Regions from separate parts of the Pseudomonas sp. GNP012 genome, predicted to be linked through region 3. Evidence: predicted binding sites of a transcription regulator. Region 3 holds the regulator's gene; each other region holds the start of a gene.
The links. Region 3 encodes sigma-54, which starts transcription at its own class of promoters, with help from an activator protein. Its sites were predicted from a motif close to ANTGGCATNNANNTTGCTNT; they were not measured.
Positions count from the first base shown of each region.

Region 1 (7,420 bases), 3.6 Mb from region 3:
CACCGATGTAGGTCTTGGTGGACTGGCGATCCACCAGGCGCTGTTCGGCAAGCTTCACCGAAGCGAGAATTGGCGTCAGGCCCTGGGCGTCCTTGTAGACGCCCACGCCCAAGTCGAACTTGCGCGGGTTCGGGTCCTGCGCGTAGGCCTCCATCAGGCCCAGAATCGGGTCGCCAGGCACTCGACCGATGGCGTCGAAGTGCATTACTTGCGCCCCTCGGCGTCCTTCGCTACTTCGTCAGTGCGCGCGGCCATGATGAAGTCGTTGCGGTGCAGGCCCTTGATCGAGTGGCTCCACCAGGTCACGGTCACTTTGCCCCACTCGGTCAGCAGGCCCGGGTGATGGCCTTCAGCCTCGGAGATTTCACCGACGGCGTTGGTGAAGGCCAGTGCATGTTTGAAGTTCTTGAACAGGAAGACCTTTTCCAGCTGCATGATGCTGTCACGTACTTCGATGTTCCAGTCCGGGATCTGCTTGATCAGGATCGGCAGTTCTTCGTCGCTGACTTGTGGGGCGTCGGCGCGGCAGGCTTCGCAATGGGCTTGGTTCAAGGTGGACATGGTGTGTTTCCTGTAATCGAGTGTTTTTATATCGGTCGACAGTGCCGTCACGCTAAACCAAAGCGACGGTGACTGACAGACTCACTTGTCAGCAAAAGTCGCGGTTCACGCGGCCTTTGGGGGGAATTTCGGCGTGTGCAGACCCATCTGCATCGCTTGCTTGACCATGCCCATGATGTCTTCGTGGGCCAAGTCGAACAGGCGCTTGAGGTTCGGCAGAACGAAATACAGGGGTTGCAGGATGTCGATGCGGTAAGGCGTGCGCATGCATTCCAGCGGGTCGAAGGCTTGGTGTTCAGGCTCGTTCGACAGGCTGTAGACGGTCTCTTTCGGTGAGGACAGGATGCCGCCGCCGTAGATGCGCTGGCCTTGCGGGGTGTCGAGCAGGCCGAACTCGATGGTCATCCAGTACAGGCGCGCCAGGTACACGCGTTCTTCCTTGGACGCCTTGAGGCCGAGCTTGCCGTAGGTGTGGGTGAATTCAGCGAACCAGGGGTTGGTCAGCAGCGGGCAGTGACCGAAGATCTCGTGGAAAATGTCCGGCTCTTGCAGGTAGTCCAGTTCTTCGCGGGTACGAATAAAGGTCGCCACCGGAAACTGTTTGCTGGCCAGCAATTCGAAAAAGGTCTGGAAGGGAATCAGTGCGGGAACCCGGGCAACCTGCCAGCCGGTGGTTTCACCGAGGACCTTGTTGATTTCGCCGAGTTGAGGAATGCGGTCGTGGGGCAGACCGAGTTTTTCGATACCGTCCAGGTACTCCTGGCACGCACGCCCTTCGATCACTTTCAGTTGGCGAGTGATCAGCGTGTTCCACACCGCGTGTTCTTCGGCGGGGTAGTCGATAAAACCTTGCGCATCGGGCTCGCGAGCCACGTATTGCGTCTGCTTCATGCTGCTCTCCTGCTAGGGGATTTCGTTCTTGTTATGTACTGCTATGGACCTAGAAATACCCCAAGGATTGCACTGTTGCAGCAGGTGATCGGCGTCTCGGGCAGGAAAAACCCTCAATAATCGTAAAGTTTTCGTTACGTTATGGTGGTTGGCGCGTAGCTATTGAGATTTGCAGGTATGAAAAACGCTTTGTCTGTCACATAATCTTGACGACTTTCTGAGCTCCTCGGCAGAAAAATATGCCCGAAGGCGCTGCAATACCCTTGTGGGAGCGAGCTTGCTCGCGATGAGGGTGTGTCAGAAGAGATTAATTTGCATGACCCACCGCTATCGCGAGCAAGCTCGCTCCCACAGGTTCAATCACTGCTTTTTCAGGCCTTTTTCATGCGTATCAAAGTCCACTGCCAGAACCGCATCGGCATCCTGCGCGACATTCTCAACCTGCTGGTGGAGTACGGGATCAACGTGGCCCGCGGTGAAGTGGGGGGTGAGCATGGCAACGCCATCTACCTGCATTGCCCGAACCTGATCAACATCCAGTTCCAGGCCTTGCGACCGAAATTCGAAGCGATTGCCGGGGTCTTCGGCGTCAAGCGTGTAGGGCTGATGCCCAGCGAGCGTCGGCACATGGAACTCAATGCCCTGCTCGGTGCGCTGGAGTTTCCGGTGCTGTCGATCGACATGGGTGGTTCCATCGTCGCGGCTAACCGGGCAGCGGCGCAGTTGCTGGGGGTGCGGGTCGACGAGGTGCCGGGTATTCCATTGTCGCGCTACGCCGAAGATTTCGATTTGCCAGAACTGGTGCGCGCCAACAAATCGCGAATCAACGGGCTGCGGGTCAAGGTCAAGGGTGACGTATTCCTGGCCGACATCGCGCCCTTGCAGTCGGAGCACGACGACAGCGAGGCCATGGCCGGTGCCGTGCTGACGCTGCACCGCGCCGACCGGGTGGGTGAACGCATCTATAACGTGCGCAAGCAGGAATTGCGTGGCTTCGACAGCATCTTCCAGAGCTCGAAAGTGATGGCCGCGGTGGTGCGCGAAGCGCGGCGCATGGCGCCGCTGGATGCGCCGCTATTGATAGAGGGCGAAACCGGCACCGGCAAAGAGTTGCTGGCGCGGGCCTGCCATCTGGCCAGTCCGCGTGGGCAGTCGCCGTTGATGGCGCTCAATTGTGCCGGGCTGCCGGAGTCCATGGCCGAGACGGAACTGTTCGGTTATGGTCCCGGTGCCTTTGAAGGGGCGCGGGCCGAAGGCAAGCTCGGGCTGCTGGAGCTGACGGCGGGCGGTACGCTGTTTCTCGATGGCGTCGGGGAAATGAGCCCGCGCTTGCAGGTGAAATTGCTGCGCTTTTTGCAGGACGGCTGCTTCCGTCGTGTGGGCAGCGACGAGGAGGTCTACCTCGACGTGCGAGTGATCTGCGCGACCCAGGTCGACCTGTCCGAACTGTGCGCGCGCGGCGAGTTCCGCCAGGACCTCTATCACCGCTTGAATGTGTTGTCCCTGCACATCCCGCCGCTGCGCGAATGCCTCGACGGTTTGACGCCGCTGGTGGAGCACTTCCTAGATCAGGCCAGTCGGCAGATCGGTTGCCCCTTGCCCAAGCTCGCCCCAGCGGCCATGGAGCGGCTCAGCCACTACCATTGGCCGGGCAACGTGCGGCAACTGGAGAACGTGCTGTTCCAGGCGGTTTCCCTGTGCGATGGCGGCACGGTCAAGGCCGAGCATATTCGCCTGCCGGATTATGGCGTGCGTCAGCCCCTTGGCGATTTTTCGCTGGAGGGCGGGCTGGACGAGATTGTCGGGCGTTTCGAGAAGGCGGTGCTGGAACGGTTGTATTCCGAGCATTCGAGCAGTCGGCAGCTGGGCAAGCGGTTGGGGGTTTCGCATACCACCATTGCCAACAAGTTGCGTGAGTATGAGGTGGGCAAGACCGAGACCTGACTTAAGCTCGCTGTGTTTGTGCCGGCCTCTTCGCGGGCAAGCCCGCTCCCACTGGTTTGGTGAACGCCACAGATCACTGTGGGAGCGGGCTTGCCCGCGAAGGCGACAGATCAGTCACTCAAGAGGCCGGCACTTGCCACCCACCGGCATGACACCGCCGGTTTTTCGTCTTTGACACAAATCACCAATCCCCTCTGATCTCCTCAAGTCCCCTGTTTGCCGGCCCCCGCGCCGCCAAAAACAAGTTGGTCTGCAAATTGCTTATGGCTCAGCAACACAGCAGTGGGCGGCAAACGTCCGGCAGGCAGAGGAAAGAGTGTGGACAAGTACCTTTATGTGGCAATGACCGGCGCCAGCCAGAATGCACTGGCGCAAAAGGCGCATGCCAACAACCTCGCGAACATCTCCACCAACGGCTTCCAGAAAGACCTGGAGCAGGCCCGTTCGATGCCGGTGTTCGGTGACAGCTTTCCGGCGCGTGCGTTTGCCATGTCCGAACGCCCGGCCACGGATTTCTCCCCGGGCTCACTGGTGGAAACCAGCCGCGACCTGGACGTTGCCGTGCAAGGCGGCGGCTGGATTGCCGTACAGAATCCCGATGGCGGTGAAAGCTACGTGCGCACCGGCAGCCTGAACGTTGACGCCCTGGGCGTGCTGCGTGCCGGCAACGGCATGCCGGTCATGGGCAATGGCGGGCCGATTGCCGTGCCGCCGGAGCAGCAGATCGAAGTCGGCGAGGACGGCACCATCAGCATCCGCGCGATGGGCGAAGGTCCGCGGGTGATGGCTGAAGTGGACCGCATCAAGCTGGTCAACCCGGACCTGAAGAACATGACCAAAGGCCTGGATGGTTCGATCCACACCAAGGACGGCAAGCCGGCGCAGGCCGATGCCGACGTCAAGCTGGTGTCCGGGTTCCTCGAGTCGAGCAACGTCAATGCCGTGGAAGAGATGACCTCGGTACTGGCCTTGTCCAAGCAGTTCGAGCTGCACATCAAGATGATGAACACCGCCAAAGACGATGACCAGGCCATGGCTCGGGTCTTGCAGATCAGCTAATTACCAGAACGTCGCGCCGTAAAACAGGCGCACGAGGAGAATCGAATGCTTCCGGCTCTATGGGTTGCCAAAACAGGTCTGTCCGCCCAGGACACCAACCTGACCACCATTTCCAACAACCTGGCGAACGTGTCGACCACGGGTTTTAAACGTGATCGCGCCGAGTTCCAGGACCTGCTTTACCAGATCAAGCGTCAGCCAGGCGCCCAGTCGACCCAGGACAGCGAACTGCCGTCGGGTCTGCAACTGGGTACCGGTGTGCGCATCGTCGGCACCCAGAAGAACTTCACCGCCGGCAGCCTGCAAACCACCGAGCAGCCACTGGACATGGCCATCGACGGTCGCGGTTTCTTCCAGATCCTGCAACCGGACGGCACCACGTCCTACACCCGTGACGGTACCTTCCACCTGGACTCCAACGGCCAGATCGTCAACGCCAGCGGCTTTGCCCTGGAGCCGGCGATTGTCATTCCGAACGACGCGCAGACCTTCACCGTCGGCCGCGACGGCACCGTGTCCATCACAGTTGCCGGCAACCCGGCTGCCCAGGTGATCGGCAACCTGCAGACCGCCGACTTCATCAACCCGGCCGGCCTGCAGGCAGTGGGCAACAACCTGTTCCTGGAAACCGCCGCCAGTGGTGCGCCGCAAGTCGGCACACCGGGCCTGAACGGTTTCGGCACCACGCTGCAGAACACCCTGGAAACGTCCAACGTCAGCACCGTTGAGGAGATGGTCAACATGATCACCACCCAGCGCGCCTACGAGATGAACTCCAAGGTGATCTCCACCGCCGACCAGATGCTCTCGTTCGTAACGCAGAACCTGTAATCAAGTCTATGGGGCGGCCATGAGGCTGCCTGCAACACCGTGAGGTAGGGTCATGAATCGCTATGTATCTGTTCTGGCACTGAGTGGGATTGCCGCGCTCGCAGGCTGCGTGCCTGCGACGCCCAAGCCCAATGACCCTTACTACGCCCCGGTGTTGCCGCGCACGCCGTTGCCGGCGGCCGCCAACAACGGCTCTATCTATCAGGCCGGTTTCGAACAGAACCTCTACAGCGACCGCAAGGCGTTCCGGGTCGGTGACGTCATCACCATCACCCTGAACGAAAGGACCCAGGCCAGCAAAAACGCCAACTCGCAAATCGGCAAGAACAGCAAGGCCAACATCGGCCTGAGTTCGCTGTTCGGCAGCAGCGCCACCACCAACAACCCGTTCGGCGATGGTGACCTGAGCCTGAGTGCCAGCTACGAAGGTGACCGCGCGACCAAGGGTGACAGCAAGGCGGCGCAGGGCAACACCCTGACCGGCTCGATCACCGTGACCGTTGCCGATGTGTTGCCCAACGGCATCATCGCGGTGCGCGGCGAGAAGTGGATGACCCTCAATACCGGCGATGAGCTGGTGCGGATTGCCGGCCTGGTTCGCGCCGATGACATCTCGACCGACAACACCGTGTCGTCGACCCGTGTCGCCGATGCGCGCATTACCTACTCGGGCACCGGCTCGTTTGCCGATGCGAGTCAGCCAGGCTGGTTCGACCGTTTCTTCCTCAGCCCGCTGTTCCCTTTCTAGGTGGCTTTCCAGTTGAGCATGTTGAACTTCAAACACCTTATGGTGGCTGCCCTGATGCTGTCGGCAGCCTTCAATGCTCAAGCCGAGCGCCTCAAGGACATCGCCAGCATTTCCGGCGTGCGTTCCAACCAGTTGATCGGCTACGGCCTGGTGGTCGGGCTTAACGGCACCGGCGACCAGACGACGCAGACCCCGTTCACCCTGCAGACCTTCAACAACATGCTTTCGCAGTTCGGCATCAAGGTGCCGCCGGGTTCGGGCAACGTGCAGTTGAAGAACGTGGCGGCCGTGTCGATCAGCGCCGATCTTCCGGCGTTTGCCAAGCCGGGTCAGCAGGTCGACATCACTGTTTCCTCCATCGGCAACTCCAAGAGCTTGCGCGGCGGCACCTTGCTGCTGACGCCACTCAAGGGGATCGACGGCAACGTCTATGCGGTGGCCCAGGGCAACCTGGTGGTCGGCGGTTTCGATGCGGAAGGGCGTGACGGCTCGAAGATCACCGTCAACGTTCCGTCGGCCGGGCGCATCCCCGGTGGTGCATCGGTGGAGCGCGCGGTGCCGAGCGGTTTCAACCAGGGCAACAGCCTGACGCTGAACCTCAACCGTTCCGACTTCACCACGGCCAAGCGCATCGTCGACAAGATCAACAACATGCTCGGCCCTGGCGTGGCCCAGGCCATCGACGGCGGTTCGATTCGCGTCACCGCGCCGCTCGATCCAAGCCAGCGGGTCGACTACCTGTCGATCCTGGAAAACCTCGAGATCGATCCGGGCCAGGCGGTGGCGAAAGTCATCATCAACTCCCGTACCGGCACCATAGTGATTGGCCAGAACGTCAAGGTTTCTCCGGCCGCCGTGACCCACGGCAGCCTGACCGTGACCATCACCGAAGACCCGATCGTCAGCCAGCCCGGCCCTCTGTCCAACGGCACGACGGCGGTGGTGCCGCGTTCGACGGTCAATGCCCAGCAGGAAGCCAAGCCGATGTTCAAGTTCGGCCCTGGCACCACCCTCGACGAGATCGTGCGGGCGGTGAACCAGGTCGGCGCGGCACCGGGTGACCTGATGGCCATCCTTGAAGCGCTGAAGCAGGCCGGCGCCCTGCAAGCCGACCTGATCGTGATCTGAGGACGGCCATCGTGGATATGCGCAAGAGCGGTCTGGTCAGCAGCAGCGATTCGGGTTCCTACTCGGACCTCAATCGTCTGAATCAGCTCAAGGTCGGCGACAAGAACAGCGACGACAACATGCGCAAGGTGGCGCAGGAGTTCGAGTCGCTGTTCCTCGGGGAAATGCTCAAGTCCATGCGTTCGGCCACTGAAGCGCTGGGCCAGGACAATCCGATGAACACCCCGGCAGCCAAGCAATATCAGGAAATGTACGACC
Region 1 covers NZ_JBTGUU010000001.1:3,774,171-3,781,590, reverse strand. The annotation lists gene ACXX83_RS17000 (amino acid aminotransferase) at 1-205, opposite strand, end outside; gene ACXX83_RS16995 (4a-hydroxytetrahydrobiopterin dehydratase) at 205-561, opposite strand; gene phhA (phenylalanine 4-monooxygenase) at 667-1,452, opposite strand; gene ACXX83_RS16985 (sigma-54-dependent transcriptional regulator) at 1,837-3,396, shown strand; gene ACXX83_RS16980 (flagellar basal body rod protein FlgF) at 3,715-4,455, shown strand; gene flgG (flagellar basal-body rod protein FlgG) at 4,501-5,286, shown strand; gene flgH (flagellar basal body L-ring protein FlgH) at 5,339-6,034, shown strand; gene ACXX83_RS16965 (flagellar basal body P-ring protein FlgI) at 6,053-7,162, shown strand; gene flgJ (flagellar assembly peptidoglycan hydrolase FlgJ) at 7,174-7,420, shown strand, end outside.
Region 1: the regulator sigma-54 is predicted to act here: its motif matches at 3,641-3,660, upstream of ACXX83_RS16980 (flagellar basal body rod protein FlgF).

Region 2 (7,420 bases), 3.3 Mb from region 3:
CACCTTCTTGCCTTCCAGCAGGTACGGCAGGGCTTTTTCGATCCCGAGCATACGCACCATGCGCACCACGCCACCACCGCCCGGCAACAGGCCGAGGGTGACTTCCGGCAGGCCGAGTTGCACCGCAGGATTATCCAGCGCCACCCGATGATGGCAGGCCAGGCAGATTTCCCAGCCGCCGCCGAGTGCCGCGCCGTTGATCGCCGCAACCACTGGTTTGCCCAGGGTTTCCAGGGTGCGCAACTGCCCCTTGAGGGTCAGCACCATGTCGTAGAAGGCTTTGGCTTCGGGCTTGCCGACCTTGATCAATTCATTGAGGTCGCCACCGGCAAAGAAGGTTTTCTTGGCTGAAGTGATAATCACACCGGCGATGTTGTCCTTGTCGTCCACCAGGCGCGCGACGCAGTCAGCCATGGCCTGGCGATACACCGCGTTCATGGTGTTGGCGCTCTGGTCCGGCAGGTCTATGGTCAGGACGACAATGCGGTCCTGGTCTTTTTCGTAACGAATGGCTTCGCTCATAACGGGGTTCCTTGAAGTCCGGGCTCAGAGGCGTTCGATGATGGTGGCAATGCCCATGCCGCCGCCGACACACAGGGTCGCGAGGCCATAACGCAGGCGTCGGGCTTCCAGTTCATCCAGCAGCGTGCCGAGAATGGCGCAACCGGTGGCGCCCAGCGGGTGGCCCATGGCGATGGAACCGCCATTGACATTGACCTTGTCCGGATCGACCGCCATGTCCTTGATGAATTTCAACACCACCGAAGCGAACGCCTCGTTGACCTCGAACAGGTCGATGTCTTCGACCCGCAGCCCGGCCTTGGCCAATGCCTTGCGGGTCGCCGGCGCGGGACCGGTGAGCATGATGGTCGGGTCGGTACTGGTGACCGCCGTGGCGACAATCCGCGCCCGGGGCTGCAGTCCCAGCTCCCGGCCCTTGGCTTCGGAGCCGATGAGCATCAGCGCCGCGCCATCGACAATCCCGGAGCTGTTGCCGGGGGTGTGAACATGATTGATCCGTTCGACATGGCTGTAGACCCGCAGCGCGGTGGCATCGAACCCCATCTGCCCCATCATCTCGAAACTCGGCTTGAGCTTGCCCAGACCTTCCAGGGTCGATTCGGCGCGGATGAACTCATCATGATCGAGCAGGATGATGCCGTTCTGGTCCTGCACCGGCACCAGCGACTTGTTGAACGAACCATCGGCCCGCGCCCGAGCTGCCTTCTGCTGGGAATGCAGGGCGTAGGCATCGACGTCCTGACGGCTGAAGCCTTCAAGGGTAGCGATCAGGTCGGCACCCACCCCTTGCGGCGTGAAATGGCTGTGCAGATTGGTCGCCGGGTCCAGCGCCCAGGCGCCGCCATCGCTGCCCATCGGCACCCGTGACATCGACTCGACACCACCGACCACCACCAGATCCTCGAAGCCGGAACGCACTTTCATTGCGCCGAGGTTGACCGCCTCCAGCCCCGAAGCGCAGAAACGATTGATTTGTACCCCCGCCACACTGACATCCCAATCGGCCACCTGGGCGGCGGTCTTGGCGATGTCAGAACCTTGATCGCCAATCGGCGTCACGCAGCCGAGCACCACGTCATCGACCTGGCTGGTGTCCAGCGCCGTGCGCTGCTGCAGCGCGGTGAGCAAACCGGCCACCAGGTTCACCGGCTTGACACTGTGCAAGGCGCCGTCGGCCTTGCCTTTGCCACGGGGCGTGCGTAATGCGTCGAAAATCAATGCTTGGGTCATGACGTCCTCGAACCGCAGTGCAGGAGAGTAAAAGCAGAGCGCTCACTCTTGGCCCGAGCCGCGTTTGATTCAATGACCGCAGCGCTCACAGATGTTGACGCACACGCTCAGACGGACGGTCGTGAACGACCGGATTAACCGATTCAGGACACCAAGCTGTCTAGCCAACGGGCGGCAAAGAAGCTGGCAATAGGCCTCATACCTTTTTTAAAGCAAATCGTGACAACACCATACGAAATGGATCTAAACCAAGCGCTGCGCGGGCTCTAAGGTGAACTTGTACGAAGTTGTCGTCGGGTTTTGCCGAGGCGCTCGTCACTACAGGAAGTGCAACGCGCTGCCAACATGGAGATATGCAGGCAGGCATCAGGAAATAACAATAAAGGCGGTCAAGCCATGTTCAAACAATCGAAAGTACGTCAAGCCGGGCTCATCCTTTTTGCCACCACGCTGTTGTTGATAGTGCCGAACCTGACCAAGGTCATCGGCTAGTCGCGTCTGAAAGATACGGCGTCACAGTTTTTGAATTGCCACTATCAAAATGTGACTGGCCCGCTACCCGGGCCAGCGTGGCTGTGCCACCCTTCATGGCACTTCCACGACATGGACGGCAATCACTTTGAAAATGCTCATTCTGCTCGGGGCCCTGCTGTTCGGCTCGCCCCTTTATGCCGCACAGCTGAATCTGGAGCTGGGCGCGAACAGTCGCACCTGGCGGACGGAGGAATTGCTCAAGCATCCCCAGGTGCAAACCATCAACATCAGCAACGACGTTTCCTACAAACGGGACATGAGCTACCGCGCCGTGCCTCTGTCCGCCCTGCTGACCGGCATCAAGCCGGACGACCACCTGCAAGCCGTGGCCCTGGATGGCTTTGCCGCCGAAATGGCCGCGGCGCCGTTACTCAATACCCAAGGGGCGCGGGCCTGGCTGGCGATTGAAGACCCGGCCAAACCGTGGCCAGCGCTATCGGAAGGCAAGCCGGGTGCCGGGCCGTTCTACCTGGTCTGGACCGATCCGCAGGCCGGCAACATCAGCCCCGAGCAATGGCCGTTCCAGGTGGCGAGCATCAAGCGCCTGGCGCCCGTGGCCGAGCGCTTTCCTGCCCTGCTGCCCGATCCGTCCTTGAAGGCGGATGATCCGGTGAACAAGGGGTTTGCATTGTTCCAGAAGAACTGCCTGGCATGCCATCGACTCAATGGTGCCGGGGATGCGCAGTTCGGGCCGGACCTGAATATTCCATACAGCCCGACCGAGTATTTCGGCGCGGACTTCCTCAAGCGCTACATTCGCGATCCACAGAGTTTGCGCCAATGGCCGCAGGCGAAGATGCCCGGGTTCTCGGCCGAGGTGTTGCCGGATGGGGATCTGGGGATGCTGGTGGGGTATTTGCAGCATATGGTCGGGCGCAAGATTCAGCACTAGCACTGACATGATCCCTGTGGGAGCGAGCTTGCTCGCGATAGCGGTGTGTCAGTCACGGTAGTATCGACTGAAAGGTCGCCATCGCGAGCAAGCTCGCTCCCACAGGATTTTGCAGACCCCTAGTTATTGCTGCTGCACCAAAATCACCGGCGCTGGCGTCGGTGAGACCAGCACCTTCGCGTGCATCTGCTCACACCCGCCGCCCCGGCGCATCCCGCGTACCGGGCAGGCATCCAGGTAATCCAGGCCAACGGCCAGTTTCAGGTGACGCTCCGGCCGGGCCAGTTCGTTGGTCACGTCGAAGCTGTACCAGGCGTCATCCAGCCAGGCTTCGGCCCAGGCGTGGCTGGCCAGGTGTTCGCTGCTTTCGCTGTACAGATAGCCCGACACATAACGTGCAGGAATGCCCAGGCTGCGGGTACAGGCAAGAAACGCATGGGTATGGTCCTGACATACGCCGGAGCGTCCGGCAAAGGCCTGGGCCGCGCTGGTGTCCACTTCCGTGGAACCGGGTGTGTAGGTCATATGCTGGTTGAGTCCATGCATCAGATCGATCAACGCCGTGCGGTCGCGGCGTTGCTTGCACGCCTTCTCGGCGAACGCACGCAGGGCGCCATCAGCTTCAGTCAAACGGGTGAAGCGCAGAAACGGCAGTGCCGACTGGCTCTCGTGTTCGGCCTCACGTAATTCATCGATATCAACCTGGCCGCGGGCACCGATGATGATCGCCTCATGAGGCTCATCCATGGTCAGTACATGCAGAATATTGCCGAACGGATCGAGTTGCGCCCGCACCGGACGCGGCAGGTCGAGCTGCCAGCTGAGCACGTGCTGGCGCTCGCTGTCGTGGGGTGTCAGCCGCAGATACTGGATGCTCGCCCGCACCTTGTCTTCGTAGTGATAGGTGGTCTCGTGGCTAATGGAAAGTCTCATGCCGCCTCCAGATAAGAACTGTGAATCGCGTTACCCAACTGGCGCACCAGCGGGATGAACTCGGTCAGCCAGGCATGCAGGCCTTCTTCGAGAATTTCATGGATGCCGGTGTAGCGCAGGCGTGCATCCATTTCCGCCGCCAGGCGCTGTGCAGGACGACCGTTGGCCCCCGGCAATTGTGCGAGGATCTGGTCGATTTCTTCGGTGCAGGCGCGCAGGGAACGCGGCACATCGGCGCGCAGCAACAGCAATTCGGCAACATGCCGGGCGCCAGGGGCGTCGCGGTAGATTTCCGTGTAGGCCTCGAACGATGACAACGCCCGCAACAACGCGCTCCACTGGTAATACGCGTGAGCGGTGCCATCGCTGACCGCTTCGGCCTGGTCGCCGGCCATTTCGTAGCGGGCATCGAGCAGGCGCAAGGTGTTGTCCGCCCGTTCGATGAAGGTCCCCAGACGAATGAAGCGAAACGCATCGTTGCGCATGATGGTGCCGTAGGACGCGCCCCGGAACAGGTGGGAACGCTCCTTGATCCACTCGCAGAAACGGCTCATGCCGTAGCGACTGAGGCCCTGCTCGGCGATGCCGCGAATTTCCAGCCAGGTGGCATTGATGTTTTCCCACATGTCGGCGGTGATGCGCCCGCGCACCGCATGGGCGCTGGCCCGTGCAGCACCGAGGCAGCTGTAGATGCTCGCCGGGTTGGCCGCATCCAGGGCGAAGAAATGCAGCAGCCGTTCGGCATGCAGTTCGCCATGGCGCTCCAGATAATCGTCCAGGGTGCCGGTGATCAACAGCGGCATGGCCAATTCGTGCAAACCGTCACCACGGCCGTCTTGCGGCATCAACGACAGTGAATAGCTGATGTCGAGCATCCGTGCGAGGTTTTCCGCCCGCTCCAGGTAACGCGACATCCAATACAAATCCGAGGCAGTTCTACTTAACATGGCAGGCTTCCTTTAATCCTCGACCACCCAGGTGTCCTTGGTTCCGCCACCCTGGGAGGAGTTGACCACCAGGGAGCCTTCGCGCAGGGCGACACGGGTCAAGCCGCCGGGCACCACCCGGGTTTCACGACCCGACAGGACAAACGGCCGCAAGTCGATGTGGCGTGGCGCAATACCGTTTTCGACAAAGGTCGGACAGGTCGACAGCGACAGCGTGGGTTGTGCGATATAGGCATGGGGCTTGGCGATGATGCGCGCGCGGAAGGCTTCGATTTCCGCCGCCGTCGCCGCCGGCCCCACCAGCATTCCGTAACCGCCGGAGCCCTGGGTTTCCTTGACCACCAGTTCTGGAAGATTGGCCAGCACATGGGAAAGCTCAGACGGATTTCGGCACTGCCAGGTCGGCACGTTCTTCAGGATCGGTTCTTCATCGAGGTAGAAACGGATCATGTCGGTAACGAACGGATACACCGATTTGTCGTCCGCCACCCCCGTGCCGATGGCATTGGCCAATACCACGTTGCCGGAACGGTAGGACGACAGCAGCCCCGGCACGCCGAGCATCGATTCCGGGTTGAAGGCCAGCGGATCGAGGAAGGCGTCGTCGAGGCGACGATAAATCACGTCGACCGCTTTCGGCCCGTCGGTGGTGCGCATGAAGACCTTGTCGTCACGCACGAACAGGTCCGCGCCTTCCACCAGTTCCACCCCCATTTCCCGCGCCAGAAACGCATGCTCGAAGAACGCACTGTTGAAGCGCCCCGGCGTCAGCACCACCACGCTGGGGTTATCGATGGGGCTTGAGCTTTTGAGGGTATCGAGCAACAGGTTCGGGTAGTGATCGATGGGCGCGATGCGTTGCGCCGCGAACAGTTCGGGGAACAGGCGCATCATCATCTTGCGGTCTTCGAGCATGTAGCTGACGCCGCTCGGTGTGCGCAGATTGTCTTCGAGCACGTAGTAGGTGCCGTCACCGTCGCGCACCAGGTCGACACCTGAGATGTGCGAGTAGATATCGCGGTGCAGGTCCAGCCCCTGCATCGCCAACTGGTACTGCTCGTTGGCCAGCACCTGCTCGGCCGGAATGATGCCGGCCTTGATGATGCGTTGCTCGTGATACAGGTCGGCGAGGAACATGTTCAACGCCTTGACCCGCTGGATGCAGCCGCGCTCGACGACCCGCCATTCACTGGCGGGAATACTGCGGGGGATGGTGTCGAAGGGAATCAGGCGCTCTGTGCCCTGCTCGTCCCCATAGAGCGTGAAGGTAATCCCGGCGCGATGAAACAACAGATCGGCCTCGCGTCGCCGTTGTGCCAGAAGCTCGTCAGGCGTCTCGGCCAGCCAACGGGCAAACTCCCGATAATGCGGGCGGACCTGGCCGCCGGCATCGTACATCTCATCAAAATAGGTGCGGATCATGCCGTACTCCTTGTCACTCGGACGTCCAGACCTTCGCAAGGCCCGTGCCAGCGGCATAAACGCTTTGATATCAATCAGTTGGATAATCAATGCGCAAGTACCGCACCATTCCTGTGCGGCAAATGCTCCAATCTGATCGCCCCCGCTTCATTGCAAGGCGTGGCTATCGCCTATCACCAGCATAGCCAGAGTTGATTTCACTGCCCGGTAACAGGTGCGGATAATCCAGGCATTCGCTGAAAAGCACACCGAACTTCCCTTTAGCCGCCTGCTCAGGCGGCTTTTTTTTGCCTTGTTGAAATGTTGAGAATCAAAATCAAAAGATCGCAGTCTTCGGCAGCTCCTACAGGCCATAAATGAAAACGGCCAACCCGAAGGTCAGCCGTCAATGCCGGTTGTCACTGTTCATAAGCCTATGCGAGTCGCCCTCGTACCTCCTGTTTCACACCCCAGCCTTCGATGATGCCGCCCAACGGCTCGACAACCGCTTCGAAACCCTGTTCGAAGTCGCCGATGTCGTCGTAGGTGGCATACATGACTTTGCACAACTCCAGCGCCCAGGCGCCATCGTCGCGCACACTGACTTGCGCATCCAGGGATTCACCACGGTGGAAATGACCTGCCGCCCTGCGTGCCCGCTCCTCATCCGGGAAAATGGCGTAGAACTCGATGGGATGAAACCGTGAAAAGTCAAAACCGCCTTCTTTCATGCGGCGCAGCACGCTGCTGCTGATGTCTTCTTGATAGGCTGTGCTCATGAAACGTCCTCCTCAAAACGATGGATAGACTTTCCGTACTCCCTCACCCGCAACCGAACAGCGCGAGCGACGGCAAACGATGTGCCGGCGGGAAACAAGCATGGAGCTGACAAGACCAGACCTTAGCGATTCATTCGCTGATCTCGCTTGCAGAGTAGCCTCAAGATAGAGCCTCTGCCAAG
Region 2 covers NZ_JBTGUU010000001.1:3,544,660-3,552,079, forward strand. The annotation lists gene ACXX83_RS15835 (3-hydroxyacyl-CoA dehydrogenase NAD-binding domain-containing protein) at 1-522, opposite strand, end outside; gene ACXX83_RS15840 (acetyl-CoA C-acetyltransferase) at 547-1,752, opposite strand; partial or broken gene ACXX83_RS15845 (c-type cytochrome) at 2,356-3,178, shown strand; gene ACXX83_RS15850 (transglutaminase family protein) at 3,302-4,111, opposite strand; gene ACXX83_RS15855 (alpha-E domain-containing protein) at 4,108-5,058, opposite strand; gene ACXX83_RS15860 (circularly permuted type 2 ATP-grasp protein) at 5,071-6,480, opposite strand; gene ACXX83_RS15865 (ribonuclease E inhibitor RraB) at 6,894-7,238, opposite strand.
Region 2: the regulator sigma-54 is predicted to act here: its motif matches at 6,513-6,532, upstream of ACXX83_RS15860 (circularly permuted type 2 ATP-grasp protein).

Region 3 (7,420 bases):
CAGCAGAACGAACAGCAGGTCAACCGGCGCGCCGTCGATGGCGTCGAAATCGATTGGGGCGTCCAGGTGCATCAATGCACTGATGGGCGATACACACCCCTTGAGACGGCAGTGTGGAATAGCGATGCCGTTGCCAAAACCGGTGGAGCCGAGTTTTTCACGGGCAATCAGCGCCTCGAAGACATCTTGCATCTCCAGAGCCGGCACTTCGCGGGCGATCAGATTGGCAATTTGTTCGAGGGCTTTCTTTTTACTGCCGCCCGGCACGTTCACCAGGGAACGGCCGGGGGTCAGGATACTTTCAAGTCGGATCATGGGTAGGGAGTGTTAACGACCGGTTGCGCCCTGAAGGAGGCTCTGGGTCTTTTCCTTATGCTTTTTGAGTTGTTTATCCAGCTTGTCGGTGAGTGCATCGATCGCAGCGTACATATCGGTATGTTCCGCATTGGCGACCACTTCATTCCCGGGAATATGCAGCGTGGCTTCGATTTTCTGCTTCAGCTTCTCGACGGTCATCGTGACCTGCACGTTAGTGATCTTGTCGAAATGTCGCTCCAATCGTTCGAGTTTTTCGCCGATGTAGGTGCGAAGAGGTTCGGTCACTTCCAGTTGGTGTCCACTGATGTTGACTTGCATACAGCTTCTCCTTCGTTGCCAGTGCATAAAGCGGTAGATCAGATGATCTACCACTGGAACGCTGTGGCGTGGCTCTACATCAACCGCTTGCGTTCGCTCGAAGGCGCGATCCCGAGGGATTCGCGGTACTTGGCGACGGTGCGGCGAGCCACCTGAATGCCTTGTGCCTCCAGTAAACCAGCGATCTTGCTGTCACTCAACGGCTTTTTCTGATTTTCCGCGGCAACCAGTTTTTTGATGATCGCCCGGATCGCCGTGGACGAGCATTCGCCGCCTTCGGAGGTGCTTACGTGACTGGAAAAAAAGTATTTCAGTTCATAAATACCCCGGGGGGTGTGCATGAACTTCTGGGTCGTTACCCGTGAAATCGTCGACTCATGCATGCCGACCGCTTCGGCGATGTCATGCAGGACCAGCGGCTTCATGGCTTCGTCGCCATATTCGAGGAAACCGCGCTGATGCTCCACGATCTGGGTGGCAACCTTCATCAGGGTTTCATTGCGGCTCTGCAGGCTCTTGATGAACCAGCGGGCCTCCTGCAACTGATTGCGCATGAACGTGTTGTCGGCGCTGGTATCGGCGCGGCGCACAAAACCGGCGTACTGGGCGTTGACCCGCAGCCGTGGCACCGACTCCTGATTCAGCTCTACCAGCCAGCGCTCGTTGTCCTTGCGTACGATGACGTCAGGAACGACGTACTCGGCTTCGGTGGACTCGATTTGCGAGCCCGGGCGCGGGTTGAGGCTCTGGACCAGCTCTATGACCTGGCGCAGCTCATCTTCCTTGAGCTTCATGCGACGCATGAGCTGGCTGTAGTCGCGGCTGCCAAGCAGGTCGATGTAATCGGTGACAAGGCGCTTGGCTTCGGCCAGCCAAGGGGTCTTGGCGGGCAACTGGCGCAATTGCAGCAGCAGGCATTCGCCCAGATTGCGTGCGCCGATGCCGGCCGGCTCGAATTGCTGGATGCGGTGCAGGACGGCTTCGATTTCGTCCAGTTCGATGTCCAGTTCCGGGTCGAAGGCTTCGAGGATTTCCTCGAGGGTTTCGTCCAGGTAGCCCTGATTGTTGATGCAGTCGATCAGGGTCACCGCGATCAGGCGATCGGTGTCGGACATCGGAGCCAGGTTCAGTTGCCACAGCAAGTGGCTTTGCAGGCTTTCACCGGCCGAGGTGCGGGTGGTGAAGTCCCACTCGTCATCGTCATTGCTGGGCAGGCTGCTGGCGCTGGTCTGGTAAACGTCTTCCCATGCGGTGTCGACGGGGAGTTCATTGGGGATACGCTCGTTCCAGTCACCCTCATCGAGGTTGTCAACCGTCGGGGCGCTTTCCTGGTAGGAGGGTTCCTGGATATCGGTGTTGGGCTTTTGTTCGGCGTTGTCGGCCAAGGGGTCGGAATTGTCGAAGTCGTCGCCTTCTTCCTGGCGTTCGAGCATCGGATTGGACTCCAGGGCCTCCTGGATTTCCTGTTGCAGGTCCAGGGTCGACAATTGGAGCAGGCGGATGGCCTGTTGCAGCTGAGGTGTCATCGTCAGCTGCTGGCCCATTCTCAAGACTAGCGATGGTTTCATGGCAGGGGCTTAACACCTTATTCGCCGGCGCACATGCGCCATCCACTACAGGGCGCCGGGGCGCCAAACATAAGCAAATTATATGCCTGAAACTGAAGGATTTGCCTAGAGCGCTGTAACAATAAAAAACTATAAATTTGTGTTGCGGTGCTGCCCATGTTGGGGGCTGAACGCGCAGGTTCGCATCAGGCCTGATGAATCGCGAGACCGGTGCCCGGGCGCCTTGCCTGGGCACAGCTCAGCGTTTACAGGCGGAACTCATGGCCCAGGTACACTTCCTTCACCAGGTCGTTGGCCAGGATGGTCTCTGCGTCACCTTCGGCAATCAATTGGCCGTCATTGACGATATAGGCGGTTTCACAGATATCCAGGGTTTCACGAACGTTGTGGTCCGTGATCAGCACGCCAATGCCTTTGGCCTTGAGGTGGTAAATGATCTGTTTGATGTCGCCGACCGAAATCGGGTCCACGCCGGCGAACGGTTCATCGAGGAGGATGAACTTCGGGTTGGTGGCCAGGGCGCGTGCGATTTCCACGCGGCGGCGCTCACCACCGGACAGGCTCATGCCGAGGTTGTCGCGGATGTGGCTGATGTGGAATTCCTGCAGCAGGCTTTCCAGCTCCTTGCGGCGACCGGCCTTGTCGAGCTCCTTGCGGGTCTCGAGGATGGCCATGATGTTGTCGGCCACCGACAGTTTGCGGAAGATCGATGCTTCTTGCGGCAAATAGCCGATACCGGCTTTTGCACGGCCGTGCATCGGCTGGTGGCTGACGTCCAGGTCATCGATCAGGACGCGGCCCTGGTCGGCTTGCACCAGGCCGACGATCATGTAGAAGCAGGTGGTCTTGCCGGCGCCGTTCGGGCCAAGCAGGCCGACGATCTGACCGCTGTCGATGGACAGGCTGACATCACGCACGACCTGGCGGCTCTTGTAGCTCTTGGCCAGATGCTGAGCTTTCAGAGTTGCCATTACTGGGCCTTTTTCTCGTCGGTTTTCTTCTTCGGCTGGATGACCATGTCGATGCGCGGACGCGACTCGGTCACCTTGCTGCCGGTGGCGCGCCCGGCGCTGGCCAGCTTCTTCTCGGTGTCGTAGACGATTTTCTCGCCTTGGGTGACGTTGTTGTCCTTGTCGACAACCTTGGCCTTGTCGATCAACACGACGCGATTTTGCGTGGCGTGATACTGGATCGTCACGCCCCAACCCTGAACAGGCTTGGTATCGCCAGCCGTCTGCAATTGCTCGAAGTACGCCAGGTTGCCCACCGAGGTCACTACGTCAATGTCGCCAGTCGGGGTGCGGGTGATGGTAACGGTGTTGCCTGTCACCTTCATCGAGCCTTGGGTGATGATCACGTCACCCTTATAGGTAGCAATACCTTGCTTGTCGTCCAGTTGGGCATCGTCGGCCTGAATGCGGATAGGCTGCTGTTGGTCTTCCGGCAGAGCCCAGGCGCTCACGCTTCCCAGTGCTGCGCCCAGACTGAGCAAAATCGGGAGGGTTTTAACGAGCCTCATACTGTCCTCTTACGTTCGATAGCAGGTGTATCCTGCTTTCTTTCAAATACGCTTTCATTCCCTTGCCAGTCGATACACCGCCAGCGCCGTCGATTCTAACGTCTTGCTCGGTCTGCGCATATTGCTGCTGCGGGAACACGGTCATGCGGGTGCTGGTGATCAGGGTCTTGCGGTTTTTCTCGTCGAAGCGCGTGATGCGCACATCATCGATCAACTCGACCTGCGTGCCGTCAGGGTTGACCTCGCCGCGCAGGCTCTGGACGTGCCACGGGAACTCAGTGCCGCGGAACACGTTCAGGTCGGGGTTGGTCAGCAGTGTCACCTCGGTCGCCTTCAGGTGCTCGACCTTGTCGGACACCAGATCATATTGCAGCTTGCCGTCCGGCAGGTACTGCACGCTGTGGGCGTTGATGGCGTAATAGTCGATCGCGCTTTCATCGACCGGCGTTACCGGCTTGTCGAGGAAGCGTTCCGGGCTGATGTTCCAGTAGCCAACCGCGACGAATATCGCCGCGATGCAACTGAACATCAGGGTGTTACGAAACTTTTTGCTCAGCATATCGGGCTCACAGGTACGCCGCATTGGCCGCATCGAGGCGGTCCTGGGCGCGCAGGATCAATTCGCAGAACTCGCGAGCGGCACCTTCGCCGCCACGGGCGAGGGTGATGCCGTGAGCATGTTCGCGCACGAAACTGGCGGCGTTGGCCACCGCCATGCCCAGGCCGACGCGGCGAATCACCGGCAGGTCGGGCAGGTCGTCGCCGAGGTAGGCCACCTGTTCGTAGCTCAAATTCAGTTGGGCCAGCAGTTCGTCGAGTACCACCAGTTTGTCTTCGCGGCCCTGATACAGGTGCGGGATGCCGAGGTTTTTGGCTCGCCGCTCGACCACCGGGGTCTTGCGGCCACTGATAATGGCAGTTTGCACTCCAGCGGCCATCAGCATCTTGATGCCTTGGCCGTCGAGCGTGTTGAACGTCTTGAATTCGCTGCCGTCTTCGAGGAAGTACAGGCGTCCATCGGTCAGCACGCCGTCGACATCGAACACCGCCAGTTTGATCTGTTTGCCGCGTTGCAGCAGGTCCGCACTCATTACATTACTCCTGCACGCAGCAAGTCGTGCATGTTCAAGGCGCCGACCGGGCGATCTTCGCTGTCGACCACGACCAGCGCGTTGATTTTATGGTCTTCCATGATTTTCAGCGCTTCGGCGGCCAGCATTTCGGCGCGGGCGGTCTTGCCATGGGCCGTCATGACCTGGTCGATGACAGCGCTGTGGATGTCGATGCTGCGGTCCAGTGTGCGGCGCAAATCACCATCGGTGAAAATCCCGGCCAACTTGCCGTCGGCCTCAAGGATGACGGTCATGCCCAGGCCCTTGCGGGTCATTTCCATCAAGGCGTCCTTGAGCAGGGTGCCACGCTGGACCTGCGGCAACTCCTGGCCGGCGTGCATGACATTTTCCACTTTCAGCAGCAGGCGTCGGCCGAGGGCGCCGCCGGGATGGGAAAAGGCGAAGTCTTCGGCGGTAAAACCACGGGCTTCCAGCAGTGCGACCGCCAGGGCGTCGCCCATGACCAGGGCGGCGGTGGTCGACGAGGTGGGTGCAAGGTTCAACGGGCAGGCTTCGTGTTCGACGTGAACATTCAGGTTGACCTCCGCGGCCTTGGCCAGCGGCGAATCAGGGTTGCCGGTCATGCTGATCAACTGAATGCCCAGGCGCTTGATCAGTGGCAGCAGGGTAACGATTTCATTGGTGGAGCCGGAATTCGAGAGCGCCAGAATGATGTCGTCGCGGGTAATCATGCCCATGTCACCATGGCTGGCTTCCGCCGGGTGCACAAAAAACGCCGTGGTGCCGGTGCTGGCCAGGGTTGCGGCGATCTTGTTGCCGACGTGCCCCGACTTGCCCATGCCGACCACGACCACGCGGCCTTTGCTGGCCAGAATCATCTCGCAAGCGCGTACGAAATCTGCGTCGATATGGGGTAGCAGGCCTTGCACGGCTTCTACTTCGAGGCGGATGGTGCGTTGTGCTGATTGAATCAGGTCGCTGGATTGGCTCATGTCAGAAATCGTATAGCCTGATGAAAAGGCGGCGATTATAGCGGTTATGATCGAATCCCTCACGCAAGTTCGTCGCGCATTGTCATTCCTTGTTACCTGAAACCCTCTAGGCGGGGCTTTGAACCACTCCTGCAGTTGTACATGACTCGGCTTTGGCCTTGGGCGCGCAGCCTTTGCAGTGATATAGTTCGCCGCCAGTTCGGCCTGCCCGGGAGGTATGTGCTTTCGTCAGAAAGTCAGGCGTCCGAGTGAGAGGCTGCATCGCAAGGAGTTTAGATGAGTGCCGATAACGCCTACGCGGTCGAGCTGAAGGGACTGTCCTTCAAGCGCGGTGCGCGCAGCATTTTCAATAATGTCGATATCCGTATCCCGCGTGGCAAGGTCACCGGCATCATGGGGCCTTCCGGGTGCGGCAAGACTACGCTTTTGCGTCTGATGGGGGCCCAACTGCGCCCCACCAAGGGCGAAGTCTGGGTCAACGGTCAGAACCTGCCAAAACTGTCGCGAAGCGACCTGTTCGATGCGCGCAAGCATATGGGCGTGCTGTTTCAGAGCGGCGCGCTGTTTACCGACCTCGATGTCTTCGAGAATGTCGCGTTTCCGCTACGGGTTCACACGCAACTGCCGGAAGAAATGATCCGCGACATCGTCCTGCTCAAATTGCAGGCCGTGGGTTTGCGCGGTGCCATCGAATTGATGCCCGACGAGCTTTCCGGCGGCATGAAGCGCCGTGTTGCGCTGGCCCGGGCGATTGCGCTCGATCCACAGATCCTCATGTACGACGAACCCTTTGTCGGCCAGGACCCCATCGCCATGGGCGTTCTGGTGCGTCTGATTCGCTTGCTCAACGATGCGCTGGGTATCACCAGCATCGTGGTTTCCCACGACCTGGCCGAGACCGCGAGCATTGCCGATTACATTTATGTGGTGGGCGATGGCCAGGTGTTGGGGCAGGGGACCCCGGACGAGTTGATGAACTCGGATGAGCCGCGCATTCGTCAGTTCATGACCGGCGAACCCGATGGCCCGGTTCCGTACCACTTTCCAGCGACGGATTACCGCGCAGATATTCTGGGGAAGCGCTGATGCGCAGAATTTCATTGATTGAACGCGTTCGCCGCTTCGGCCAGGCCGGCATCGATGTGCTGGCGGTGTTCGGGCGTTCGGCCTTGTTCCTGTTTCATGCCTTGCTTGGCCGCGGTGGTATCGGTGGCAGCTTCGGGTTGCTGGTCAAGCAGCTGCATTCGGTGGGCGTGATGTCCCTGGTGATCATCGTGGTCTCCGGGGTGTTCATCGGCATGGTGCTGGCGCTGCAGGGCTTCAACATCCTTTCCAGCTACGGTTCGGAGCAGGCTGTCGGGCAGATGGTTGCGCTGACGCTGCTGCGAGAGCTGGGGCCGGTGGTGACCGCCTTGCTGTTCGCCGGGCGCGCCGGTTCGGCCTTGACCGCGGAAATCGGCAACATGAAGTCCACCGAGCAGTTGTCCAGCCTGGAAATGATCGGGGTTGACCCGCTCAAGTACATCATCGCGCCACGCTTGTGGGCCGGCTTCATTTCCCTGCCGGTGCTGGCGATGATTTTCAGCGTGGTGGGCATCTGGGGCGGCTCGTGGGTCGCTGTCGACTGGCTGG
Region 3 covers NZ_JBTGUU010000001.1:214,873-222,292, forward strand. The annotation lists gene ptsN (PTS IIA-like nitrogen regulatory protein PtsN) at 1-315, opposite strand, end outside; gene hpf (ribosome hibernation-promoting factor, HPF/YfiA family) at 328-636, opposite strand; gene ACXX83_RS00875 (RNA polymerase factor sigma-54) at 711-2,204, opposite strand; gene lptB (LPS export ABC transporter ATP-binding protein) at 2,450-3,175, opposite strand; gene lptA (lipopolysaccharide transport periplasmic protein LptA) at 3,175-3,723, opposite strand; gene lptC (LPS export ABC transporter periplasmic protein LptC) at 3,710-4,282, opposite strand; gene ACXX83_RS00895 (KdsC family phosphatase) at 4,290-4,814, opposite strand; gene ACXX83_RS00900 (KpsF/GutQ family sugar-phosphate isomerase) at 4,814-5,788, opposite strand; gene ACXX83_RS00905 (ATP-binding cassette domain-containing protein) at 6,065-6,874, shown strand; gene mlaE (lipid asymmetry maintenance ABC transporter permease subunit MlaE) at 6,874-7,420, shown strand, end outside.

Region 4 (7,420 bases), 3.0 Mb from region 3:
GATTTCACCGGCGACGATGTTGGTCAGCGACACTTCGGCGGTCGGGATCAGGTACAGGTCGGCCTCGCCTTCGCGGGCGATCTTGAACAGGTCTTCTTCGAACTTCGGCAGCTGACCGGTGCCTTGCAGCGCCGGGGCCTGGACCAGGTAAGGCGTGTAGGCCTCTTCGTAGCCGTGCTCGGTGACGTGCAGGTTGATCATGAACTGCGCCAGGGCACGATGCAGACGGGCGATCGGGCCACGCAGCAGGGCGAAACGGGCGCCGGACAGCTTGGCGGCGGTTTCGAAGTCCAGCCAGCCGAACTTCTCGCCCAGGGCAACGTGGTCCTGAACCGGGAAATCGAAGGCAGTCGGGGTACCCCAACGGCGCACTTCGACGTTGCCCTCTTCGTCTTCGCCGACCGGCACGGATTCGTGCGGCAGGTTGGGAATGCCCAGCAGGATCGAGTCCAGTTCGGTCTGGATCGCGTCCAGTTCGACTTTACCGGCGCTCAATTCGCCCGCCATGCGCTCGACATCCGCCATCAGCGGCGCGATGTCTTCGCCACGCTGCTTGGCCTGACCGATGGATTTGGAGCGCGCGTTACGTTCAGCCTGCAGTGCTTCGGTGCGGGTCTGGACGGTCTTGCGCTGTTCTTCCAGCGCTTCGATGCGCGCAACATCCAGCACAAAGCCACGGGATGCCAGGCGGTCCGCTACGTCCTGAAGGTTGCTACGTAACAGTTTGGAATCGAGCATGTCGGTTTCTCGTTTATCAAAGTTTGGTCAAGGACAGGCCGGCCCAGGTGGCAAGCAGCCCGCCGAATACGCTGAGCGCCGCATAACCCAGGGCCAGCGGCACTTGCCCGCTTTCCAGCAGGCGCACCGTATCCAGTGAAAAGGATGAAAAAGTCGTCAGCCCCCCGAGGAAGCCGACCATCAACCCGGCGCGCACCTCGATGGGAACCTCCGGGCGTATCAAAAACAGACCGTATAGAACGCCGATCAGCAAACAGCCCACGATATTAACGGCCAGCGTCGCGGTATAGAAGTGCCGCGGCCAATTCGCGTTGATCCAGTTACCCGTGGCAAAGCGCAACAGCGTGCCGGCCATCCCGCCGACGGAAACCGCAACGATCAAGGGAAGCACTATTTTCTCCGCTGCCGGGGGCTTAAACGGTCGAGTTTTGCCAGGTGGTTGAGTTTTTCGCCGATCTTCAACTCCAGGCCACGGGGCACCGGCTGATAGAACGGAATCGGGTCGAGTTCTTCGGGGAAATAGTCTTCCCCGGCGGCATAAGCATCCGGTTCGTCGTGGGCATAGCGGTATTCGTCGCCATAGCCCAATTGCTTCATAAGCTTGGTCGGCGCGTTGCGCAGGTGCAGCGGCACCTCCAGCGAGCCGTGTTCGGCGGCGGCGCGCAATGCGGTCTTGAAGCCCATGTACACCGCGTTGCTTTTTGGCGCGCAGGCCAGATAGGTGATGGCCTGGGCCACCGCCAGTTCGCCTTCGGGGCTGCCGAGACGCTCCTGCACTTCCCAGGCCGCCAGGCACAGGCTCAGGGCACGCGGGTCGGCGTTGCCGATGTCTTCGCTGGCCATGCGCACCACGCGCCGGGCCAGGTACAGCGGGTCGCAACCGCCATCGATCATGCGCGCGAACCAGTACAGCGCGCCATCTGGGTTGGAGCCGCGCACCGATTTGTGCAGCGCCGATATCTGGTCGTAGAAGGCTTCGCCACCCTTGTCGAAGCGTCGACGGGTGTCGCCGAGCAGGCTCTGAAGGAGCTCGGTGCCGATCTCGCTGTTGTCTTCGGCCAGGTCCGAGGCGTTTTCCAGCAGGTTGAGCAGGCGTCGACCATCGCCGTCCGCGGCCGACAGCAGCATCTGGAAGCCTTCATCGCTGAGGGTCAGGTTGCGCTTGCCCAGGCCCCGCTCTTCGGTCAGCGCGCGCTGCACCAGTTTGCGCAGGGCCGCTTCGTCGAGGCTCTTGAGCACGTAGACGCGGGCGCGGGACAGCAAGGCGTTGTTGAGTTCGAACGAAGGGTTTTCCGTGGTCGCGCCGATGAAAATCAGCGTGCCGTCCTCGACATAAGGCAGGAACGCGTCCTGTTGGGACTTGTTGAAACGATGCACTTCGTCGACGAACAAAATGGTGCGGCGGCCGTACTGCGCGGCCTGCTGCTTGGCGATTTCCACCGCCTGACGGATCTCCTTGACCCCGGCCAGCACCGCCGAGACCGTTTCGAAGTGTGCATCCGAGACTTCCGCGAGCAATCGCGCCAGGGTGGTTTTGCCCACACCCGGCGGCCCCCAGAAAATCATCGAATGCAGGGCACCCTGCTCCAGCGCCTCGCGCAAGGGCTTGCCGCGAGCGAGCACGTGTTCCTGACCGACGTACTCGTCCAGGTTGGCCGCGCGCAGGCGGGCGGCCAGGGGCTGGGCGATGGGGGTACTGCGAAACAGGTCCATGACTATCTACAAAACCTCACTGATTCTCTATCCCTTGTAGGAGCGAGCCTGCTCGCGATGGACATTAACGATAACGCTGGCAGCCTGACACCCAGCGGTGTCCTTGAGTCCATCGCGAGCAGGCTCGCTCCTACAGGGGTTCTGCGTTTTATTCCTGGATCACGTCCGCCCCTTTAGGGATGTCGAACTTGAACTTGGACGCCGGGATCGGCTCGTTGGCCTTCACCCCGGTGAACAGGATATTGGTGCGCTGGCCCACGCTGTCGATCAGTTGCATGTCGTTGACCAGACCATTGCGGAACGACAGGCGCAGGCTGTCGAACAGGGTGTCCTTGGTCTTCGGCTTCAGGGTGAAGTCGATCACGCCGCCGGCTTCCTTGGCGCTGATGTCGAAGCTCTGGCTGATCTTGGACACGTCACCGGACAGCAGCAAGGCCGGGGTCTGGGTCAGGCGCTGGTCGAGGTTCTTGATGGTGGCCTGTTCCAGGTCCGGATCCCACAGGGTGACCTTCTTGCCATCGGACACCATGGTCTGTTCGGCCGGTGCATCGGTGTGCCAGTAGAACAGGCCCGGGCGCTGCAGGGACATGTCGCCGGAGGTTTCCTGCAACTGGGTGCCGGTGCCATCAAGGGTCAGTTGCGAAAAACGCGCAGTCAGGGTCTGGGATTTTTCCAGCAGTTGGGTCAGGCGTGCCACATCCTTGTCATCGGCGTTAGCCTGGAGCGTGGTCAAAGCCAGTACCGGCAGCAACAGCATGCGGATCAGACGCATGGGAGTCCTCATAACATTCGTGGGATTGCGAGCGGCGCCAAAGGGCGCCACCCTTTCATATTCGTGTCAGTCACGCACCGGGCCTGGGGCCAGGACTTCACGCGAACCGTTGGTGTTCATGGACGTCACGACCCCGGCCATTTCCATGGCTTCGATCATGCGCGCGGCGCGGTTGTAGCCGATCTTGAGCTTGCGCTGAACCGCGGAAATGGAGGCGCGACGGCTTTCCAGCACGAACTGGACCGCTTCGTCGTACAGCGCGTCGGCCTCGGGATCGTCACCGTCGCCGCCCCCGCTGCTGCCTTCGAAGCCGCTGCCCGCCTCTTCGACGCCATTGAGGATGTCGTCGTTGTATTCCGGCGCGCCCCGCAGCTTCCAGGCCTCCACCACGCGGTGAACCTCATCGTCGGACACGAAGGCACCGTGAACACGAATCGGCAGACTGGTGCCCGGCGGCATGTACAGCATGTCACCGTGGCCCAGCAGTTGTTCGGCGCCACCCTGGTCGATGATGGTCCGCGAGTCGATCTTGCTCGATACCTGGAACGCCATGCGGGTCGGGATGTTGGCCTTGATCAGACCGGTGATCACATCCACCGACGGACGCTGGGTCGCGAGGATCAAGTGAATGCCGGCCGCACGCGCCTTCTGGGCGATACGCGCGATCAGTTCTTCAACCTTCTTGCCGACGATCATCATCATGTCGGCGAATTCGTCGACCACCACCACAATGGTCGGCAGCTTTTGCAGGAGCGGCGCTTCGTCGTGGATGCTTTCGCGCTTGTACAGCGGATCGCTCAACGGCTCGCCGGCGTCCTGGGCTTCCTTGACCTTGGCGTTGAAGCCCGACAGGTTTCGCACACCCATCTTGGCCATCAGCTTGTAGCGACGCTCCATCTCGGCAACGCTCCAGCGCAGGGCGTTGGCGGCGTCCTTCATGTCGGTGACCACAGGGCACAGCAGGTGCGGAATGCCTTCGTAGATCGACAGTTCCAACATTTTCGGGTCGATCATGATCAGCTTGGCGTCTTCCGGGCCAGACTTGAACAGGATCGACAGGATCATCGCATTCACGCCCACCGACTTACCGGAACCGGTGGTACCGGCCACCAGCAGGTGCGGCATCTTCGCCAGGTCGGTGATGACCGGTTTGCCGCCGATGTCGTGGCCCAGGGCCAGGGTGACCGGGGATTTGAAGTTGTCGTACTCGGGGGTCGACAATACCTCGGAGAAACGCACGATCTGCCGGTCTTCGTTGGGAATCTCGATACCGACCGTGGTCTTGCCCGGAATCACTTCCACCACGCGCACGCTGGTCACGGCCAGGGAACGGGCCAGGTCTTTGGCCAGGTTGGCGATGCGGCTGACCTTGACGCCAGCGGCGGGCTGGATTTCGTAACGGGTAATCACCGGACCCGGGTGGATCGAGTCCACGGTCACTTCGACGCCGAACTCCTTGAGCTTGATTTCCAGCAGGTGACCGACCGCCGCCAGGGATTCGGGCGAGTAATTGAGCTGTTTCTTTTCCGCGGGATCAAGAATCGAGATCGGCGGCAAGGTGCCTTCAACGGCGCTGTCGACGAACAGTGGCGCCTGCTTCTCTTTTTCCACGCGCTTGCTCGGCGCGGCAGGTTTTGGCGGCGCGGGCGCAATCACCGGCGGCACCTGCTTCTCGCGCTCGGACATGTGCTTGCTCAGGGCCTGCTCACGCTCGATCAACCGCTCCTTGACCTTGGCCTGTTCGCGCTTGTCGGTGACTGTCGGCGCAACCACTTCATCCATACGGTCATCGACTTCACGCAGCTGGGCGACCAGCTGTTTGCGTTCGGTACGGGCCGCCCACCAGCGATTGGCCGCGCCCTGGAACAGTTCGAACAGGTCGAGGGTGATCTTGCCGGTGATGTCCATCACCTTGAACCACGACAGGTCGGTAAACACCGTAAGACCGAACAGGAACAACGCGATGAACAGCAGCGTACTGCCCTGGATATTCAGGGCGTTCCTCGCCAGTTCGCCGAGGCTTTCGCCCAGCGCCCCGCCCGCACCTGCCGGCAGACCGGTCGCGGCATGAAAATGGATATGGGCCAGCGCGGCACCCGACAGCACCAGGAACACCAGGCCGATCAGGCGCCAGGAGAATAGCCAGCCGCTCCACTGCCAAGGCTCGTGACGCTGACGGAAGATCTGGTACGCCTTGACCGCCAGCAGCAACGGGAAAATGTAGGCGAAGTAACCCAGCACCATGAACAGGATATCGGCGCTGTAGGAGCCCGCGGGCCCGCCGAAATTCTGCACGTCGTCGATCTTGCTGTTATGGCTCCAGCCCGGATCATCCTTGCCATAGGTCAGCAAGGCCATCATCAGGAACAGGCACAGGGCACCGATGGCGATCAGCGCACCTTCCTTGAGTCGGTAGTGCAAGTGCTGGCGCCAGAGCGGTACGACGGCTGGTTTAGGTGCTGCGGTGGATTTCTTCAAAACGCTTCTTTTCCTGCGCCAATGGCGCGTCCATCTGTTGAATGTCTAAAAAACCGCCCAATCCAGGCAGGTAAAAAAGTTAACACAGGTAACCGGGACTACTTTTAACACTGCGTCCCGGCTTTTATAAACACGGTGCGCACTGAATATATGTAACACGCAGGGCATTGTACGGGTTTGTACGCACGACGCCATGCTTGAGACCCTTGGGTGTAGCATAGTCAACAGCACATGACATGCTATTCAATTTGAGCATGCATTGTCTTTTGTGACAAAGGCTTATGAGGTGTTTTTATGAGCGAAGCGAAGCATTCCCGCCTGATTGTCCTGGGCTCCGGCCCTGCCGGTTACAGCGCAGCCGTTTATGCCGCCCGCGCCAACCTCAAGCCCGTTGTCATCACCGGCATACAGGCAGGTGGCCAGCTCACCACCACCGTCGAAGTCGATAACTGGCCAGGCGACGTAGAAGGCCTGACCGGCCCCGTGCTGATGGAGCGCATGCAAAAACACGCCGAGCGCTTTGCCACCGAGATCGTTTACGACCACATCCATACCGCCAAGTTGCAACAACGGCCATTCGAGCTGATTGGCGATGGCGGCACCTACACCTGCGACGCCCTGATCATTGCCACGGGCGCCAGCGCGCAATACCTGGGCCTGCCGTCGGAGGAAGCCTTTGCTGGCAAAGGGGTGTCGGCGTGCGCGACCTGTGACGGGTTCTTCTATCGCAACCAGGTGGTCGCGGTGGTCGGCGGCGGCAACACGGCGGTCGAGGAAGCCTTGTACCTGTCGAACATCGCCAAGGAAGTGCACCTGATCCATCGACGCGACAAACTGCGCTCGGAGAAAATCCTCCAAGACAAACTCTTCGAAAAAGCCGCCAACGGCAATATTCGCCTGCATTGGAACCAGAATCTGGACGAAGTGCTCGGCGATGCCAGTGGCGTGACCGGGGCCCGTCTGCGGGACAGCCAAACGGGTGAAACCACAGAGCTGCCGCTGACCGGGGTGTTTATCGCCATCGGCCACAAACCCAACACTGACCTGTTCATCGGGCAACTGGAAATGCGCGACGGGTATCTGCTGGTCAAGGGCGGCAGCGAAGGCGATGCTACCGCCACGGCGATTGCAGGTGTGTTTGCCGCCGGCGACGTGGCCGATCATGTTTATCGCCAGGCCGTTACGTCTGCCGGGGCCGGTTGCATGGCGGCGCTGGACGCCGAAAAATACCTCGACGACATTCCTGCCGTTTGAAGGCAAACTTTACGGCGGGCAAACGCCCGCCACTGCCCTCCCCTTCTGCAAGCCCGGATGCCATGCTGACTTGGTTACAACGCAACACCTTGCATTTCCCACCGCTGGAAAAGGCCATGCGCGACCCCAACGGGCTGCTGGCTGCCGGTGGTGACCTGTCCGCCGATCGGCTGATCTCGGCTTATCGCCACGGCTGCTTCCCATGGTTTTCCGAAGGCCAGCCGATTCTCTGGTGGTCTCCGGACCCGCGCACGGTTCTGTTTCCCGACGAATTGCACGTCTCGCGCAGCCTGAACAAACTGCTGCGCCAGCAACGCTATCAAGTGACCTTCGACCAGGACTTCGCCGCCGTCATCCGCGCTTGTGCGGCTCCCCGGGATTACGCCGACGGCACCTGGATCACCGAAGCGATGCAAGAGGCCTACATCGAACTGCACAGGCGTGGTCACGCGCACTCGGTGGAAG
Region 4 covers NZ_JBTGUU010000001.1:3,187,818-3,195,237, forward strand. The annotation lists gene serS (serine--tRNA ligase) at 1-738, opposite strand, end outside; gene crcB (fluoride efflux transporter CrcB) at 755-1,129, opposite strand; gene ACXX83_RS14295 (replication-associated recombination protein A) at 1,129-2,451, opposite strand; gene lolA (outer membrane lipoprotein periplasmic chaperone LolA) at 2,600-3,223, opposite strand; gene ACXX83_RS14305 (DNA translocase FtsK) at 3,290-5,701, opposite strand; gene trxB (thioredoxin-disulfide reductase) at 5,996-6,955, shown strand; gene aat (leucyl/phenylalanyl-tRNA--protein transferase) at 7,018-7,420, shown strand, end outside.
Region 4: the regulator sigma-54 is predicted to act here: its motif matches at 5,926-5,945, upstream of ACXX83_RS14305 (DNA translocase FtsK).